Linked DNA regions of Blastopirellula sediminis. The protein of the gene in region 1 interacts with the protein of each later gene in a pairwise test. Links are inferred from orthologs where the notes say so. Each region holds a gene or a part of one and is shown in the gene's direction. Other genes may lie near its edges.

Region 1 (3,160 bases):
CGCAGAAGCAGGCCCTCACCCATGAACGTCGTCGTCAGGCGCTATTGGATTCGTGGACCGCACAGCCGCAGCCGGCGCTCGACGGCAAAACGGCGCTGGATGCGATCGGCGACGCCGCGCTTCGCGTGAAGCTGGCCGCCGCCGTATTGGTGCTGGAAAACGCCGGTCAGGCGCAGCAGTGGAAGTTCGACTTCAACGAGCTTCGTCAAAAGCTACAACTGCCGACCCTCGAGAAGCTCGACGCAACGCAGGTCGATGTCGACTCGCTGCCGAGCGTCCGGCTCTATCGCATCGATCCGGCGACGCTGGACGATACCGGATTGGTCAAAGCGTACGGCCGCTCGGTCATCTCCGCCGAACGAGCCGCGATTCGGATTTTCGCCGAAGCGCTGCTGGGCCGTGAGTCGCTCGCGGCTCAGATCGACAAGGGTGAGCTGTATGGTCAGCTGGCCCGCAACAGCGGCGACTCGGACAAAGCGATCGAGTACCTGAAAAAGGCGCAAGCCGCTGCGGTCGCTGACGGCCAATCCCCCGGCATGTGGAAGCTGGCCGAACTGGGACTCCGACTGGAACGCCGCGAACCGCAAGAGTCGCAAGCGTTGCTGAACGACCTAACCCGCAATCACATGCAGGAAGCGGAAGTGGCTCGTCCGCTGATGCAGCTGCTATATCAGTTCGGCATCATCGGTCCGGATGGTCGTCCGACCAACATGCCTCCGGGCGGAGCTCCCGCTCCGGCTGCGGCTCAGCCTGCCGCTGGCGGAGGACTTTGGACTCCGGACAATCCGACGGGCGCGGCGGCTCCGGCCGGCGAAGCGCAGAAGTCGAAACTGTGGATGCCCGGCATGGACTAACCGCCAGCGCGGTGAGAAGCGATGCAATTTTCCGCCGATGACGAGCGATATATGCGTGAGGCCCTGCAGTTGGCCTCGCTCGGACAAGGCGCCGCCGAACCGAATCCGATGGTCGGCTGCGTGCTGGTTCAGCAGGGTCAAGTGATCGGCCGCGGCTACCACGCCAAGTATGGCGGCCCGCACGCCGAACGTGCGGCGCTGGCCGACTGCAAAGGGAAAGACGTACGCGGCGCGACCGCGTACGTCACGCTGGAACCTTGCTGCCATCACGGCAAGACTCCCCCCTGCACCGACGCTTTGATCGCAGCGCAGGTCGCCCGGGTGGTGATCGCCCAGCAAGATCCGTTCGGTCTGGTCGATGGGGGCGGAATCGACCTGCTGAAAAAGGCCGGCATCGCCGTCGAAGTCGGCTTGCTCGAAGCGGAAGCGAAGCGGCTCAACGCGCCGTATCATAAGTTGCTTGCGTTGCAGCGGCCGTGGGTGATCGCCAAATGGGCGATGACGCTCGACGGCAAACTGGCGACCTACGCCGGGCATAGCCGCTGGATCTCGAATGAACTGGCCCGCGAGCGCGTTCATCGTCTTCGTGGTCGAATGGATGCGATCGTCGTCGGCAGTCATACGGCATTGCTCGATGATCCGCTGTTAACGGTCAGGCCGCCGGGCGCCAGGACGCCGCTACGGATCGTCGTCGACGGCGAAGCGTCGCTGTCGCTGACGAGCAAGCTGGTGCAAACGGCGCACGAGACGCCGGTGCTCGTGGCGGTGAAGATGGACGCCGACGCCCAGCGCTGCGAAGCGCTACGCGACGCCGGGTGTGAAGTGTTCCCGTGTGCCGGCTCGGATCATGCGGCGCGGCTTGATTCGCTGCTTCTTGAGCTCGGCAAACGGCGTTTGACCAATATTCTGGTCGAAGGTGGCGCCGGGCTGCTGGGCGAATTCTTGAAGCTCGGGCAGATCGACGAAGTCTTTGCGTTCGTCGCCCCGAAGCTGATCGGCGGCAGCGGCGCTCCCAGCCCGATCGGCGGCGCCGGCTGGGCCGACATGAGCGAAGCGCTGCAGCTGACCGACGTCACGATTGAAACGTTGGGCGACAACGTTTTGATGCATGGGTTCGCGGGTAAAGCAACCTAGTTTTCGGCCAACGTTCGCGAAAACGCCGTGCGAGCGAACAGCCACAGCACCAATTGTCGCGGCATCCAAATTAGGCCGCGCTCGGCCAGCAGTCGCGTTCGTTCGGCGAGCGTCATCTCGCCGTGAAAATAACGCCGCTTCAGGTCGACCGTCGCAGCGATCATCTGCTTCAGCTTTTCGCTCTTCATTCCTTCGGGGTGAATGCGATAACGGACGCGCGGCTGCGGATCGTTGGCGAAGCGAGCGCCGGAGGCGGCGAGTCGGCACCAGAGATCGTAATCTTCGACATAGACCTCGGCGACGTAGCTGTCGGCCGAGAGAACTGTAGAGCGGCGGAAGGTTACCGACGGATGGGCGACCGGATTGAAGCGGCGCATCGCGCGGACGATCTCTTCATGCGTCAGCGGGTAGTTGCGATAGCCTAGCTGTCGCCCTTTGTCGTCGATGATCTCTAATCGACTGCCGAGGACGTCCAGCTCTGGTTCGGCGGCGAACCGGGCGACTTGCGACTCAAGACGTTGCGGGCAACAGATATCGTCGGCGTCCGCCCGGGCGATCAGATCGGCCTGGGCGAGCCGCAGACCTTGATTCAGTTGATCGCGCAGGCAACTCCGACTTTCGTTCCGAACGTGAACGATGCGCGGATCTTGCAGGTCGGCAATTAGCTCGCGGCCGTCGCGGGGAGAAGGATCTTCGACGATGATCAACTCAAAGTCGGCGAGGGTCTGCGCGAGAACGCTCTCGACCGCTTCACGAAAGTGACGCGGATGCGGATTCAATACCGGCATCACGACGGAGACGAGCGGTTTCACCTGGCGGTCGGCGGCGGAAAATGGATCGGGCGCGGAATGGGACGCTTTCAAGTATATCCCGACGCGCACGGCGACTTTGCCGCTCGGATCGAAATCTTGGTAAGAGTTTCGTGAAGATTGGGGCGGATGGAGGGGGAGGCCGCGTTTCCCACGGCTTGCGGCTCAAGCTACGATGGGTGGAGTCCAGGAAATCGGCTCTCCGGGAAACCTGCCATGAAATGCCCCATTTCTTTTCTGTTTGCGCTTCTGTTGGTTTGCGTCTGGCAATCGGTCGCAACGGCGGCGGAGGCGCCATCGGTACGCATCTTGTTCGATACCGACATGGACAGTGATTGCGACGACGCCGGGGCGCTGGCGATC
Region 2 (3,136 bases), 2.9 Mb from region 1 along the record:
TAAAATTTCGCCCAAAATCAAGCGGATTTACGACATTGTCTTGCAGGCCCAGCTCCGCGCGATCGATGCGATCAAGCCTGGCGCGTTGCTGTGCGACGTTGATAAAACGGCCCGCGATGTGATCGCCGAGGCCGGTTTTGGCAAGCGATTCGGTCATGGCCTGGGCCATGGAATCGGCCTCAACGTCCATGAGTCGCCCCGATTTAACAGTTCTCAAACCCGCCCCCTGCAGGTAGGCATGGTGGTCACCGTGGAGCCGGGCATCTATATTCCTGGGTTTGGCGGCGTCCGCATTGAGGACGATGTGCTGGTCACAAAAACCGGCCACGAAGTTTTAACCAGCGTACCGAAAGATTTCGACGAGAGCGTTATCGACTGATCGTTAACGCTTCCTTTCCCATAAGACCAAGCGGCACGTAAGCCGCGTTCCGGAGACCTTCCATCCATGGCCAAGTCCGAGCCCGCTACCGGCGGCGTCTTTGATCTCGATCGATTGCGACAACTCATCGAACTGATGAAAGAGCACGAGCTTTCGGAAATCGACCTCCGGGAAGGGGAAAAGCAGATTCAGATGAAGCGCGGCTCGGCCGTCGCTTACGCCCCGGCCCCGATGCCGGTCGCTGCGGCTCCGGCCCCGGTCGCCAGCAGCGCCGCCGCTCCGTCGGCCGCCGCCGAAGACTCGCACCTGGTGACGATCAACAGCCCGATGGTCGGCACGTTCTACGCCAAGCCGAAACCGGACTCCGAGAATTTCGCCAAAGTCGGCGATCACATCGGCGAAGAGTCGGTCGTCTGCATCATCGAAGCGATGAAGGTCTTCAACGAAATCAAAGCCGAAATGACCGGCAAGATCGTCGCCGTCCTGGCCAAGAATGAAGACCCGGTCGAATACGGCCAGCCGTTGTTCAAGGTTGACCCGCGCGGCTAAGTCGCGCGTCTCCGTCCCGCATCCGGACCACCCCATGTATAACCGCATTCTGATCGCGAATCGCGGCGAAATCGCCCTGCGTATTATTCGCGCGTGTAAAGAACTTGGCGTCGAAACGGTCGCTATCTACAGCGAAGCCGATCGCGGCGCGTCGTATCTCGAACTGGCCGACGAAGCATATTGCGTCGGCCCGGCCAAAAGCGCCCAAAGCTACCTGAAGATCGATCGCGTCATCAGCGCCGCCGAAGTCGGCAACGTCGAAGCGATCCATCCCGGCTACGGCTTTTTGGCGGAGAACGCCCAGTTCAACGAGATCTGCCGCAGTTGCAACATCGACTTCATCGGTCCTTCGCCTGACGCGATGCAGCGTCTCGGCGATAAGAACGAAGCTCGCAAGATGGCTCGCGAAGCCAGCGTGCCGGTCGTGCCCGGTTCGGACGGGCTGATCGAAGATCACGAAGAGGCGATGAAAATCGCCCACCAGATCGGCTTCCCGGTTCTGATCAAAGCGACTGCCGGCGGCGGCGGTAAAGGGATGCGCGTCGCCGCAAACGACCTGGTCCTGAAGACCGCGCTGCAGCAAGCCCAGACCGAAGCCCAAGCCGCCTTCGGCAATGGCGGCGTCTATCTCGAAAAGTATGTCGAGCACCCGCGTCACGTCGAAGTCCAGGTGATCGCCGACCAGCATGGCAACGTCGTTCACTTGTACGAGCGCGAATGCTCAACGCAGCGTCGCCACCAGAAGCTGATCGAAGAAAGCCCGGCGCCGAACCTATCGCCCGAAACCCGCGAAGCGATCTGCGCCGCGGCGGTTCGCATGATCCAAGGCGCCAACTACCACAACGCCGGTACGGTCGAGTTCATCGTCGACAAGGACGAAAACTTCTACTTCATCGAAGTCAACGCGCGCATCCAGGTCGAACACCCGGTAACCGAAATGGTGACCGGCATCGACCTGATCCAGACGCAGATTCGGGTCGCGGCCGGCGAAAAGCTGCCGTTCACCCAGGAAGACATCAAGATCCAAGGCGCCGCGATTGAATGTCGCATCAACGCCGAAGATCCCGATCGCAACTTCATGCCGTGCCCCGGCAAAATCGAGCGATTCATCGCTCCCGGCGGCCCCGGCGTTCGTTTCGATTCGCACGTCTCCGCCGGCTACACCGTTCCGCCTCATTACGATTCGATGATCGGAAAGCTGATCGTCCATCGCAAGACGCGCGAAGACGCGATTCGCTGCATGCTGCGAGCGCTCGACGAGATCCGGACCGACGGCATCCGCACCACGGCGCCGTTCCACAAGATGTTGCTAAACCACTCGGCCTTCGCCGAAGGGAAGATCGACACCACGTTCGTCGAACGGACCTTTTTGCAGTCGTAGCGGGCCGCCGCTACGACATGCGAATAAAAATTTTGCGTTTGCGCTCGTTCTTCAACGCGCAACGCAGCGCCTCACCATCGCTGTTGCGGCGTCAGGTTTCCCATACGGTCGCCTGACTCGTCAGCAGGGGGAAATTTTAAACCCCAGCGTAAAGTGGGTAAACTTGTGGCGCAGCCCCCGCTCAATACAATCAAATCGTTACTCTCCCTGCCGCAAAATCGGCAGTAGTTACCAAATACGCCGAAACGCGTCCGCTTTCACCGGTCCGTCAGGAGTCACCCATGTCGAACACGCTGGCACGTCCCCCGAAAAAGCAACACAACTTCCGCCGTGTGGCGATCCTGTTCGCCGGTGGTCCGGCGCCGGCCGCCAATGCGGTGATTTCGACCGCGGCGGTTTCGTTCCTCCGCAACGACGTCGAAGTGCTCGGCATTAAGCACGGCTACTCGAACCTGATGCAGTTCGGCGAAGACCGCCCGATGGAGCTCGGCCGCGACTACATCATGCTCGATCACCAGGCTCTGTCGCGGTCTCGCGCTCAGCAGGGGATCATGATCGGCACCGCTCGCGCCAACCCGGGCAAGCAGGTCTCGCACCCCGATCACTTGAGCGATCCGGAACGCTCCAAGCCGCTGAAGACGGTCTACGAAGCCCTTTGCTCGCTCGGCGTCGACGCGCTGATCTCGATCGGCGGCGACGATACGCTGAAGACCGCCAACAAGTTCAAGATGTACCAAGAGACGCTGCCGGAAGGTAGCCACAAGATCCCGGTCGTTCACTTGCCGAAGACGATCGACAACGACTACATGGGGATCGACTTCACGTTC

What was found.
Region 2: the proteins of ribD (region 1) and accC interact in binary tests that used the Escherichia coli proteins (3 or more experiments, as listed by UniProt). The link is inferred for Blastopirellula sediminis from one-to-one orthologs.

What each region holds. Positions count from the first base shown.
Region 1 is NZ_JAJKFT010000010.1:669,795-672,954, reverse strand. Bases 91-2,931 are described here. They hold ribD (bifunctional diaminohydroxyphosphoribosylaminopyrimidine deaminase/5-amino-6-(5-phosphoribosylamino)uracil reductase RibD), read left to right. Parts: upstream 91-875; coding sequence 876-1,988; downstream 1,989-2,931. Other genes in these bases: LOC68_RS14295 (glycosyltransferase), read right to left, coding at 1,985-2,851; LOC68_RS14305 (tetratricopeptide repeat protein), read left to right, coding at 91-854. In the rest of the region: more of tetratricopeptide repeat protein, read left to right, coding at 1-90; nucleoside hydrolase, read left to right, coding at 3,014-3,160. UniProt on the Escherichia coli protein: Converts 2,5-diamino-6-(ribosylamino)-4(3h)-pyrimidinone 5'-phosphate into 5-amino-6-(ribosylamino)-2,4(1h,3h)-pyrimidinedione 5'-phosphate.
Region 2 is NZ_JAJKFT010000010.1:3,556,141-3,559,276, reverse strand. What follows is about bases 319-3,135. They hold accC (acetyl-CoA carboxylase biotin carboxylase subunit), read left to right. Parts: upstream 319-962; coding sequence 963-2,309; downstream 2,310-3,135. Other genes in these bases: LOC68_RS26060 (6-phosphofructokinase), read left to right, coding at 2,591-3,135; accB (acetyl-CoA carboxylase biotin carboxyl carrier protein), read left to right, coding at 446-928; LOC68_RS26075 (M24 family metallopeptidase), read left to right, coding at 319-379. In the rest of the region: more of M24 family metallopeptidase, read left to right, coding at 1-318; more of 6-phosphofructokinase, read left to right, coding at 3,136-3,136. UniProt on the Escherichia coli protein: This protein is a component of the acetyl coenzyme A carboxylase complex; first, biotin carboxylase catalyzes the carboxylation of the carrier protein and then the transcarboxylase transfers the carboxyl group to form malonyl-CoA.